Regions from separate parts of the Chryseobacterium cupriresistens genome, predicted to be linked through region 3. Evidence: riboswitches for the same ligand, from Rfam matches in the RefSeq annotation. Region 3 holds a riboswitch; each other region holds the start of a gene.

Region 1 (3,136 bases), on a different contig from region 3:
TACAGACTTTTGTTTCTGATGATCTTGTTGTATATGCGGAACAAGGCCAAAAACTGGTTCGCGGGAAATTGATTCCGCTTTCAAAGGATCAGCGTAGTGTAATTGTAGATGATTTTAATTTTGACGGCACCGAAGATGTAGCGATAAGAAACGGAAATATGGGAAATTACAGTTCGGCTTCTTATGATGTTTATGTATTCAATACTACAAGAATGGCATTTGTAAAAAGTGAAGAACTTACAGACCTGGGCTCAAACGGTTTTGATTTTTTTGAAACAGATGCTAAACGAAAGCGTCTTATTTCCTACGGTAAGTCCGGTTGTTGCAGGATTTTTACAACAGAATATGCCGTTATTCCGAACAAAGGGCTGGAGAGAGTGCTGGAAAAAGAGGAGGATATGACCAATGAGGATCAGGTAAAGGTCATAACGAAAGAAAAGATCAATAATAAATGGATTACCAGAACAAAGGTATATCCGTCAGATCAATATAACAGAAATAAAAAGTAAGATGAAAATTCAGAAAGAGATAGATTTTATTCTGGCAGTAGATGCGCTTAAAAATGTACAACGAAGAAATTATAATGCAGACGATTCCCGAAGAGAGAATACGGCTGAACATTCCTGGCAGATCATTATTCTTGCCCAGATCCTTTATCCATATGCTAAAAACCGAGCTGATATTGATTTGCTAAGAGTGATAAGAATGCTTTCCATTCATGATCTTGTGGAAATAGAAGCCGGAGACACTTTTATTTTTGATGAAAAAGCTATGGTCGGAAAGTTTGAAAGAGAGAAAGCTTCAGCCCAAAAGATCTTTGGAATTCTGGATGAGCCTTTACGTACAGAATTTTTTAACCTGTGGCTGGAGTTTGAGGAAGAGAAAACACCGGATGCTATTTTTGCCTGTGGAATCGATAGAATTATGCCGTTTATTTTAAATTCCCATACTACAGGAAAGAGCTGGACAGAAGCCGGAGTGACGGAAAGACAGATCCGGAATATGCTTGAAAATGCAATCAGCAGAGCATCAGACGAAATGGGAGAGGCTTTTGAACTTTTATTGAACAGAAGTCTGGAAACAGAAAAGGTATTGAAATAATGTCAATGAAAATATTTAAAGCTTCGGGCGGCCAAAGGCCGCCCGAAGCTTTATAATTTATAGTATCTGGATTGGTTTCTTGAATTCGTCGATGGCTACAAAAGTAAAATCACCTACAATAGCTTTTTCTCTTTCATAGGAGTACATCTGTTCAGTGTAAATTTCAACATTCACCTTCATACTGGTTTTTCCCACGTAGGAAACTTTGCCGATCAGTTCCACAATAGTTCCGGCAGGAATAGGTTTTTTGAAATCGATTTTATCACTGCTCACGGTTACCACTCTTTTTCTGGCAAAACGGGTTGCGGTGATAAAAGCTACTTCGTCCATCAGCTGCATGGCAGTACCTCCAAAAAGGGTATCGTAATGATTGGTTGTGTTTGGGAAAACCGCTTTAAAGATTCTGGTTTCGGATGCTTCAATTCTTTCTTCTGTAGTCATATATCATTATTAATTAAAGCGAAATGAAAGGATACTAAAACAACAGAATAATGACAGGAACTTATAGAATTCCTGAAACAATCCATCAGATCAATACAACTTCAAATCGCGAAAGTTACATGTTTAAGAAAAAGGCAGGTCTCCTGACTTGTAACATCATTTATCTCCTTCCCATGCCTCGCACAGTGGATCTTTGATAAAGACTTCAGTTACTTTACAGTTGCGCGACAGTCCGTGATTTTCACACGGTTCCCTTTTAATCTGCAGTGATGCAGAACCAATTTCTGTGATGAATAAGCGTAAAAACTTTTCGAATGCAAAAATAATGAATTTATTCCGGATTATGATAAATAATCTGGCTGATTACTCTTCCCTTCTTAATTGTCCAGAGTGTTGTATATCTGTTTTCCCCTGAACCATTGATCATATAAAGGAAAATATTATCATTGTCGAGAGAAGTTACTCCAATGTTCTCAAAATCCATGGTAGGCTGGAACATGTTTTTGATGGCTTCCCTTACAAAAACAGAGCCTCTTCCGGGCTGCTGCACTCTGATGGATTTGATTTCGGTCATTCCTTCCGGAAGGTCATTACCAATTCCCCATGGTTTTACTTTATCAATCGTAAGAATTTTTCCATCTGCATCTTTTTCCTTTTTACGGTAACCTGCATTGGAAGGGTAAATATCAATCACTACTTTGCTTCTTTGGGCAGTAGGGATTTTAGGATCGGAATTGTCGGTAAAAATCAAAGATCTTCCGTTTTTAGATTTGGATGGAGTATAGGCGGGAAGCTGGTCTACATAGGCAATACGTCCTTTATTCACCATTCCTTCTTTATCCAGAGTTTCATAACGCACAAAAGGTTTGTCGTCATCCTGTTTTTCGGGATATTTGATCCAGATCCATTCCGTTTCTCCCGGAGCCGGCTTTACATAAACAAATACATCACCTTTGCGCATACGGATCTTATCTACAATTTTTCGGTAGTCGTCTTTATGTACGCGTACGTTGGCATATCCTTCCTCAGCTTTTACCACTCCAAAAGGAACTTTAGTCTGTCCTTTTACAAAAGCAATAGATAAAATACTGAAAGCGGATAAATAGAATGCTTTATTTATGAAAGTCATCATGAAAATTTTTTAATCCCTCAAATATATAAATTAAATGCTTTTCGGAAGATAATTATACCGCTGCAGTTCTTTTAAATCTTGTATTTGTTTCAGGTAGCCTTCACGCAGAAGAAATATTTGGTGTGAAATATCAAGAACTTCCTGATAATTATGATCAGAAATAATGAATCCCTTATACGCAGACTGTTCAATGATTGCAGCTTTCAATGCTGCAGAAATTTTCGGAGAAAGACTATGGAAAGGTTCGTCCAGTAAAACAAAATCAGCTTCAGAATAAATTATCATTAAAGCTTCAATGATTCTCTGCTCACCTCTGGAAAGATTTTTAGGTTTTTCTGACAAAAAAGGACGGATCAGATCTGAAGTCAATAATAGATCTGTACTTTTCTTATTGCAAAAAAGAGGAATGAAGGTTTTAATGGTATTGTACTTCGGTAAGAAAATATCCTGTGGCAGGTAAGC
Region 2 (3,136 bases), on a different contig from region 3:
ATCTGAATAATTCTGATTCCTGCTTTTTCCAGGTCCACTACCTCATCACGGATTGCCAAAGCAATCTGCTTACAAGTTTCTGAACGAGGCTGATCATCACGTACAAAAGACCACTGTAAAATCGTAACCGGACCTGTCAACATTCCTTTTACCCATTTTTCAGTCTGAGATTGGGCATATTGAGACCAGTACACCGTCATCGGAGTCGGGCGGGAAACATCACCGAAGATCACAGGGGGTTTTACACAACGGCTTCCGTAACTTTGTACCCAACCGTTTTGGGTGAATACAAATCCTTCCAGCTGTTCTCCGAAATATTCCACCATGTCGTTTCGTTCAAATTCTCCATGAACCAATACATCAATTCCGATGTCTTCCTGCCAGCGGATTGTTCTCTGCGTTTCCTCTTTCAGTAAGATATCATATTGTTCCGCAGTAAGTTCTCCTTTTTTGAATTTTGCTCTCCAGCTTCTCACTTCTGCGGTTTGCGGGAATGATCCGATCGTAGTGGTGGGGAACAAAGGAAGCTGCAATACTTCCTGTTGCTCTTTTTTACGGATTTTGAAGGTGTTTATTCTCTGAGCATCTTTTTCTGTAACAGCATCGGCTCTTTGTTTTACCTGATCATTATGGATAAGAGAAGAAGTTGTTCTACTCTCAATTGCTTTTTTATTTTCTTCAAATGCTTCAAAAATCTGTTCATTTTCCGTTCCGGAAGCCAGTTGTTTAAGCGTTACGACTTCCTTTACTTTTTGTTTTGCAAAAGCCAGCCAGTTTTTAATTTCCGGGTTAAGACTGGTTTCAAAATCCAGGTCACAGGGTGAATGAAGCAATGAACATGATGGTGCAATGAAAATTCTTTCAGATCCTAATTTTTCAACCGCTTTTCTGATGAAAGACAAGGATTTTTCATAATCATTTTTCCAGATATTTCTACCGTCAACCAGTCCTAATGAAAGGTTTAAACTGTCCGGAATAACATTCAGAATATCATCCAGCTGCTCAGGATTTCTAACCAGATCAACATGCAATGTATTCACCGGAAGGGAAACAGCAATTGATGCATTATCTTTTAATCCGTCAAAATAAGTGGCAACGATAAATTTCAGTTTCGGAAAACGTTTTCTGATTTCAGCATACACAGAAAGGTAAGTTTCTTTGGCTTTTTCTGTTAAATCCAACGCCAGAAAAGGTTCATCAAACTGAATCCATTCCGCACCCTGATCCTGAAGTTTGGTTAAAATCTCGGTATAGACTGGAAGAAGATTTACTGCCAAATTCAGCTTATCAAATCCCTCTTCTTTTTCTTTTCCTAATAACAGATAAGAAACCAGTCCGATAATCACCGGTTTTGCATTGATTCCCGCTTGTTTTGCTCCGGCAAATTCATTGAAAATCTTATCTGAACTGAGCTTAAACTGTTGATTTTTATAAAATTCCGGAACGATGTAGTGATAGTTGGTATCGAACCACTTGGTCATTTCCATGGCAGTGATATCCAATCCGTCTTTCTGATATCCTCTTGCCATTGCAAAATAAAGATCCAGCTCAGTATTGTTTTTTTTAAGCACCACTTCATGATACCGTGTTGGAATAGCACCTACGACAAGGCTCATATCCAATACCTGATCATAGTATGAAAAATCATTACACGGGATAAGGTCTATCCCTGCTTCTTTCTGGATATTCCAGTTTTGGTTACAGATAGTTCTTCCGGTATTCAGAAGTTCTTCCAAAAGGATTTTACCTGACCAGTACTGCTCGCAGGCTTTTTTGAGTTCTCTTTTGCTACCAATACGCGGATAGCCAAGAATGTGAGTTTGCATTTTTTTAAACTTTTTAATTAAACTTATTGGGAAAGTTCTTTAAAAGGCTTCGTAATGTTTTATCGGAAGAATTTTCAGGAAAGTCATGACATGGCAGACAGCGTAATTTCCTTTACAAAGGAAAATACCCGAATCTGATATATCATCTATATGACCCCAAAGCTTCAGACCGCGAAAGCATTGTCAATTCAGTAAAGGCAGGTCTCCTGACTTGTAACAGTTTCCGTCATCCTTCCCGCTTTTGGCAGTGGAGCTGCAAGGACAAAAACTTTTGGTGTGTTTACTTACAGTTGCGCGACAGCTCGTGATTTTCACACGATTCCCTATTAATATACCTTAAGTAAAACCTTTCCTGTTTGATGAAGTATCTGTAAAGAACTATACTTTTACCTTTAACAAAGGTTGTCAGTAAAAGCTTTTAATTTTGTGTAAAATTAGTAATACAGAATAAAACCACAATTGAAAACAAATAATTAAGCAAATTAAACTTCAAAAAGTAAAAATAAAAGCATATAATTCTGTACATTTGACTGTTTTAATTAATTAAAAGAATAATATTCTGTGGAACAACTCGATGATAAGGATGTACAGCTGCTCAGGCTCCTCCAGAAAAACGCCAAACTCACCGTTAAAGAACTTGCTAAAGAAGTGAACCTTTCTACTTCACCGGTTTTTGAAAGGGTAAAAAGGCTTGAACAGGAAGGTTTTATTAAAAGATATGCGGCAGTTCTTGATGCTGAAAAACTGAACCGCGGATTTACGGTTTTCTGCCAGATCAAACTTAAAATTCACGACCGGTCTGTGGGGTATGATTTTGTAAAAGAAATTTTAGAAATTGAAGAAGTTGCCGAATGTTACAATATTTCCGGAGATTTTGATTTCCTTCTGAAAGTTCAGGTGCGGGATATGAAGCATTATCAGGATTTTGTATTTAACAAGCTGGGATCCGTAGATTCTATCGGCAGCACGCACAGTACTTTTGTGATGGCTGAGGTGAAAAACAACCATGGACTGACGATATAGATTTCTTTTAAAGTTAACGCCGTCTGAGGATAAAAAAATCCGTCAATAATGACGGATACTATTATTGTTTTGTTTTTTAGTACTTAATTGGCAGCCGGATCCCTAAGTTCTGTTGTTAAACCTATTGATTTTAACAGGTTCTTACTGTCGAAAAGCAATGTTGTATAATGTTTGCCTTTTTTAAAAACCAGTTTTGACCCTCCAGGAAATTCACTGTCTGCTCCCGATTTTTGTATTTTGGCATTGTACTTACCGAACTTCGTTTTACTGTCCTGTAATGTACTTTT
Region 3 (3,136 bases):
TCTACTTATGATGTCGCTACGGCCACATGGGTAAACAGAGGCGGGCTTGTACCTACAGGATGGGATGGCAGCGTAAGCTCTACCTGGGGAATGTCGACTGATGGAAATACTATTGTTGGTCTTGGTTTTCTCACCGCAGCGAATGCACATGCTGTGAAATGGGACGAAGTAAACGGCGTGGTAGATCTGGGAAGTATAGTTCCAGGACGCAGCTCCAGAGCAAATGCAATCAATGCAGCAGGAACAGTGATCGTAGGCTGGCAGGATGAATCAACCGGAACAAGAAGCGGAGCAAAATGGCAGGATGGAGTGGAAAGTTTTATTACAGATAATAATGGGAATCATGTAGGAGAAGCAGGAGGAATTTCTGCTGACGGAAATACAATAATAGGTTCGGCAAATCCTAATCCTTATGTATGGAATGCTGTGAGCGGGCTTACTTATATAACGCATCCTAATGCTTCTTTCAGCTTCAAAGGAGGTGCCACCGGGATTTCTGCTGATGGGAAAAAAGTGATCGGGTATTACAGAGCATTTGGGGCTCCTCCCATGTCAGGAGAAGGCTTTATCTGGACCTCTGCCGCCGGGAGAATTAACCTGAATGATTATGTGGCATCTTTAGGAATTGCCACTAATGGAGTAACAATGGGACTTCCTCTTGCGATTTCACAGGACGGAAAGAAAATTGCCGGGTCAGGGACGAATGCTTCAGGGCAGATGATTGCTTTTTACCTGGATACTTCTGAATTTTTATCGGTGAGTGATGCTGTGAAAGAGAAAAACAATACAAGTATCTATCCTAATCCAGTGGCTGACATCCTGTATTTTAAAGGAAAAGGAAAAATAGAGAAAGCAGAAATTTATAATATGGTTGGACAAAAGGTAAAATCATTGGATACTGTAGAAGGACAGATTGATGTTTCATCCCTGTCAAAAGGAGATTATATTTTACAATATTCCGTAAAAGGAGTACAACAGGAGTCTTATAAATTTATTAAAAAGTAACATATATAAATAGTAAAGTAGTGGGATGAATGGCTGTTTTCAATATTGAAAGCGGCCGTTCTTTTTTGTGTATATAACAAAAGGATAGCATATTTTGTATAGAAAAGTCTGGTTTTTGGCAAATACATATAAAAAACTATCTTTGCAAAAATTTTGGTTTCCAGTATTTTGGAATGAAAAGGGAATCGGGTGTAACTCCCGGACTGTCCCCGCAACTGTAAATCGCAACACAAGTTTCTGCAAAACGCCACTGTGTAAAAACGGGAAGGAGCAGAATGCGAAAGTCAGGAGACCTGCCAGGATTATAATTAAAAACATATTGCTTTCGGAGGAAAAGTAAAAAAGTATGGATATAAAAAGATCTTTAGTACTGCTTTTTTCATCTTATGGGTGTTTTCTTTTTGGACAAGAGAAAACTATTGACACTATTTATGTCTTCGACAACCAGATGAACAGGGTGAAACTTTTTCATCCCGTAAAAACAATTACAGCAGAAGATGCTGAAAAAAACTCCGGTAATCTTTCGGAGCTTCTGAGGTTTCAGTCGCAGGTTTTCATTAAAGAAAATGGCCGTGGTGCTGTTTCTTCGCCTTCTTTCAGAGGAACAACTGCCCAGCAGACTGCATTCGTATGGAACGGAATTAATATCAATTCTAATTTTTTAGGCCAGGGAGATATCAATAATATTGCTTTGTTCGGCTATGATCAGATCGGTATCAAAGCGGGTGGAGGAAGTGTAGTGTACGGAAGTGGTGCCATCGGGGGAAGTATTCACCTGAATAATACTCTTGATTTTAATAAAGGCTTCCATGGTTCTTTATTCTCTGAAGTGGCTTCCTTTAATACCTATAATAACTTTGTAAAAGGTTCTTACAGCAATGATAAGTTCAGTTTTAAAGCCTCCGGAAATTATTCTGTAAGTGAAAATGATTATAAGGTAAGCGATCTGAATTACATCAACAGAAACGGGAATTATTACAATACGACGTTCAATGTAGGAGCATCCTATAAAATTACAAACGATCATAAGGTTTCGTGGCAAAGCCAGTTTTTTGATTCTTCACAGCATTATCCTGTATATGAGGAAACGGGAACAAAAACAAAATATACAACTCAAAGTGTAAGAAGTCTTCTTTCTTGGGACTGGAACAAAGCGAAGTTCAGTAATTCCCTTAAAGCAGCCTATACGGAAGAGAATTTTCAGTATTTCGGTTCGTTAAACCAACCTAAATCCAGTGGAGGAACCGGGAAAAATTATATCTTTAAAAATGATTTTAATTATTTCCTGAATTCAAAATGGAATTTTAATATCATCGGAGAATTTCAGATTAATAAAGGAGAAGGGTACGAGAGCGGAATATCCAATGTCAGCAGGAATATAGGTTCTGTTTCAGGATTATTGCGGTATTTTGCAACAAAAGATCTGCGTTTTGAAGGAGGATTCAAAAAAGATTTTGTAGAAGATGTAAAGTCTCCTTTTATGTATTCATTCTCCGGAAAATGGAACGCCGCAAAATGGTATGATCTGAGTATTAACGTATCCAAAAACTTCAGATATCCTTCATTTAATGATATTTATTATGAACCGGGAGGAAATAAAGATCTGAGACCGGAAACCTCTACTCAGGTGGATATGACCAATGAGTTCAAAGTGGGAGATTTCAAACTTACTCTGTCTCCCTACTATATGAACATCACAGATCTTATTGTATGGCTTCCAACGGCTATGGGATACTGGCAGGCATACAATGTCAATAAATCCGAATCTTACGGGCTGGAATCCCTGTTGTCTTTCAGCAAGCAGTGGGGAAATCATAAATTCAGAGCCAATGCAGCATACTATTATGCAAAAGCTATCGATAAAGAAACGAAGATGCAGAGACCTTACGTTCCCATGCACAGGGGAAATGCCGGTATAGATTACGAATATGGTTTCTTCAGGTTTTATGCACAGGGACAGCTGAACGGTGTTACCTACACCACAAGTGATGAAAAGAGATCAGAAGCTATAGATCCTTATTTTCTTTTAAATATGGGAGTTTCTGCCACCTTAGCAAAAAAATATACCTTAGGGTTTAAAGTGAATAATCTAACCAATACCTACTATAAAACCGTTTCTTTCTATCCTTTA
Region 4 (3,136 bases), on a different contig from region 3:
GAGTTCAAAGATGCCGGACGATACAGAGTTACTCTTAACCAGATCGACTGGATGAAATTCCGTGTTCCCAGTTTAAGAAATGTGGAATATACCGCACCTTATATGCATGACGGAAGATTTTACACCTTAGAGGCGGTACTTAATTTCTATTCGGATCAGGTGGAAGATAATGTTAATCTTGATCCACAGCTTAAACAGAATGGTCACATAGGAATTGCTATGAACAGCCAGGAAAAACAATCCATCATTGCGTTCCTGAAAACATTATCGGATAAAAGTTTTATATCCAATCCAAAATTTGCAGAATAATTTATAAAAAACATGAAGAAGATTATATTGATAGTAAGTTTGATCCTGTTGAATCAGTATCAGGCAAAAACCATCAGAGACAGTGCTTATGTTGCTCCCGAAACGCTTAACAGATTCGATTTTGATGATGATTGTGATGCGTGCGGCTGTGCTGCAGGAAATGGATCTTCCGGCTTTGAATCTTTGCTGAATCCACAGTTTATCGGAATCAAGTACTTTGCCCAGCATTACAAAGCCAAGGAAAACTTATTTGTAAAAGACCTCACGCAGGATCAGTATTTCAATACCCTGCAGCTTTGGGGGAAGATTCCACTGACTAAAAAACTAAGTGTTTATGTAAGTCTGCCCTTCCATTTCCATGAAAAGAAAACGATGCAGGGAGATATCAGAATCAATGGAATAGGAGATTTAAACCTGATGGGAATTTACCAGCTGATGAGCTCTAAAGATAATTTTCATCATCTGAGTGGAGGTTTGGGAGTGAAAATTCCACTTGGCAAGTTTGATGAAAAAGGAGCATCCGGTGTCAACCCAAGCTTTCAGCTGGGAACCGGAAGCTGGGATTATCAGGCGGCTTTGAATTATAAATTTCAGAAAAATAAAGTAGCCGTACTGGTCAATACAGATTACACCATTAAAACAGAGAACAGGAAAAATTACCGTTTTGGAAACCAATGGAACTATGCAGCAACAGGTTTTTATCAGGTTGCAGGAAATGAAAAATCTATATTCTCTGTAAAAACTGGAGTTCAGGGTGAAGTCTACGCTCAGAACAAACAGTTTGATGAGGCACTGCCGAATACTGCTGGTAGCGCTTTGTACGGAAAACTGGGATTTGAAGCCTCTTACAAAAAGCTGAGCCTGGGAAGTGAACTTATGCTTCCCATGTACACGCATCTGGCGGGAGGAGATATTGAAGCTCAATCAAGATTCAGTGTTTTCCTGAATATTGGCATTTAAAGCGAAACCCTTATTGAAATCATGTTAAAGCTCCTTCGGGAGCTTTAATTGTTTATAAATCATGATTTTAGTTGGGGATTAGGAATAATTATTTATCTTTGCCGGAATTTGGTGAGCCGTAAAAAGCTCTTAAAAGGGAATCCGGTGAAAATCCGGGACAGACCCGCTGCTGTAAGCTCCGCACCAAAGTTTTTGAAGAATATATCCACTGTTTTTTAATGGGAAGGATTTCAAAAATGGAGTAAGTCAGAAGACCTGCCAGACAATAATCGTTTGACGCTTTCGTGGAATAAAGCTTAGGACATCAATGATTCTGTGCAGTGACAGCTGTGCTTTGTCGTTGTATTCTTATACCCATTAGCGTCTTCATTATCCTAAATGAGCTAATGACAGCAAAACTAACTACTTCTGCAATTCATAAAGCTGTTTTCACAATATTAGTGTTAACATCTCAACTTGTGTTTTCCCAAACTAAGAAAAAAGACAGTCTTCAGGAAGAGACCATTAAAGGAATCAATCTTTATAAAAAGAATTTTAAAGAAATCCTTCCGGCACAAACGCTGCAGGGAGAACAGTTGGAAAGACTAAACAGTCATTCCGTTGCAGATGCACTGCGATATTTTTCAGGCGTTCAGATTAAAGATTACGGAGGATTGGGTGGTTTGAAAACCATCAACATCCGAAGCATGGGAAGCCAGCATGTAGGGGTTTTTTATGATGGAATTCAATTAGGAAATGCGCAAAACGGACTGGTGGATCTGGGAAGGTACTCTTTGGATGATCTGGAAGAAATATCGTTGTATAACGGACAGAAAAGTGAAATTTTTCAGCCGGCAAAAGATTTCGGTTCTTCAGGATCCATTTATTTACAGCCTAAAACACCTGTGTTTAAAGGGAATAGAAAAACAAACCTTGTGGTAAGAGCCAAAAGTGCTTCTATTGATCTCTTTAATCCTTCATTCCGGTTGGAACAGAAGATTTCAGACAAGGTTTCTGCCAGCTTCAGTGGCGAATTTATGCAGAGTGACGGAATTTACAGATTTCGGTATGCGAAGAAATACCCTGATGGGCAACAGGCCTATGATACCATTGCAAAAAGACAGGACTCAGATATCAAAGCAAAACGTTTTGAAACTTCTCTCAACGGAACTTTAAATAACGGAAGCTGGAATATCCGTGGCTATGGTTATATTTCAAACCGCGGAATGCCGGCACCCATTGTTAACGGGCGCTTTGAAGGAAGAGGAGCGAGACTTTCCGATGAGAATTATTTTGTACAGGCTAATCTGAGAAAAAAACTGTTCCCGAAATTTGAAACACAGCTTAAGGCAAAATTTGCTTACGATTATACCCATTTCATGGACACAGTTCGTTCGCAGTCTATTATTTATACCGATAACACCTATATCCAAAGGGAACTTTATCTTTCCTCTTCCAATATTTACTCAATCACTCCCAATTGGGATGTCAGCCTGAGTGGAGATTTTCAGTATAATAACCTGGATGCCAATCTGGATAATTTTTCTTATCCTACCCGCTACACTACATTGGTAGCATTGGCAACAACCTATCAGTGGAACAGATTCAAAATTATGGGAAGCCTTTTAGGAACCTTTACTTTTGAAGAAGTAAGAAAAAATAAAAGACCGGGAGATGCCAGAGAGTGGACACCTGCGGTGTTTATGAGCTATCAGCCGGAAAAAATTCCGGAGCTTACTCTAAGGGCTTTCTATAAAAGAATTTTCAGACTTCCAACCTTCAATGATTTGTATTATACCAATATCGGAAATACCTACCTGAAACCGGAATTCACCAATCAATATGATGTAGGATTTACTTATCAGAAGAATTATAACAACCGTTTCTT

The links. Region 3 has a riboswitch for cobalamin ahead of ACLI50_RS08810 (TonB-dependent receptor plug domain-containing protein). Riboswitches for the same ligand answer to the same signal wherever they lie in the genome.
Region 1: it holds a riboswitch for cobalamin, as region 3 does, so the genes downstream of both, ACLI50_RS12830 (acyl-CoA thioesterase) here and ACLI50_RS08810 (TonB-dependent receptor plug domain-containing protein) in region 3, are expected to answer to the same signal.
Region 2: it holds a riboswitch for cobalamin, as region 3 does, so the genes downstream of both, metE (5-methyltetrahydropteroyltriglutamate--homocysteine S-methyltransferase) here and ACLI50_RS08810 (TonB-dependent receptor plug domain-containing protein) in region 3, are expected to answer to the same signal.
Region 4: it holds a riboswitch for cobalamin, as region 3 does, so the genes downstream of both, ACLI50_RS16425 (TonB-dependent receptor plug domain-containing protein) here and ACLI50_RS08810 (TonB-dependent receptor plug domain-containing protein) in region 3, are expected to answer to the same signal.

Annotation. Positions count from the first base shown of each region.
Region 1 is NZ_JBKKJT010000004.1:118,713-121,848, forward strand. Features, by position in the region: gene ACLI50_RS12820 (XAC2610-related protein) at 1-509, shown strand, start outside; gene ACLI50_RS12825 (HD domain-containing protein) at 511-1,101, shown strand; gene ACLI50_RS12830 (acyl-CoA thioesterase) at 1,159-1,542, opposite strand; cobalamin riboswitch at 1,659-1,839, opposite strand; gene ACLI50_RS12835 (hypothetical protein) at 1,874-2,674, opposite strand; gene ACLI50_RS12840 (ATP-binding cassette domain-containing protein) at 2,705-3,136, opposite strand, start outside.
Region 2 is NZ_JBKKJT010000003.1:724,660-727,795, reverse strand. Features, by position in the region: gene metE (5-methyltetrahydropteroyltriglutamate--homocysteine S-methyltransferase) at 1-1,826, opposite strand, end outside; cobalamin riboswitch at 2,006-2,192, opposite strand; gene ACLI50_RS12135 (Lrp/AsnC family transcriptional regulator) at 2,388-2,849, shown strand; gene ACLI50_RS12130 (hypothetical protein) at 2,933-3,136, opposite strand, start outside.
Region 3 is NZ_JBKKJT010000002.1:792,410-795,545, forward strand. Features, by position in the region: gene ACLI50_RS08805 (T9SS type A sorting domain-containing protein) at 1-1,005, shown strand, start outside; cobalamin riboswitch at 1,143-1,320, shown strand; gene ACLI50_RS08810 (TonB-dependent receptor plug domain-containing protein) at 1,352-3,136, shown strand, end outside.
Region 4 is NZ_JBKKJT010000005.1:441,585-444,720, forward strand. Features, by position in the region: gene ACLI50_RS16415 (cytochrome-c peroxidase) at 1-309, shown strand, start outside; gene ACLI50_RS16420 (transporter) at 322-1,269, shown strand; cobalamin riboswitch at 1,362-1,546, shown strand; gene ACLI50_RS16425 (TonB-dependent receptor plug domain-containing protein) at 1,656-3,136, shown strand, end outside.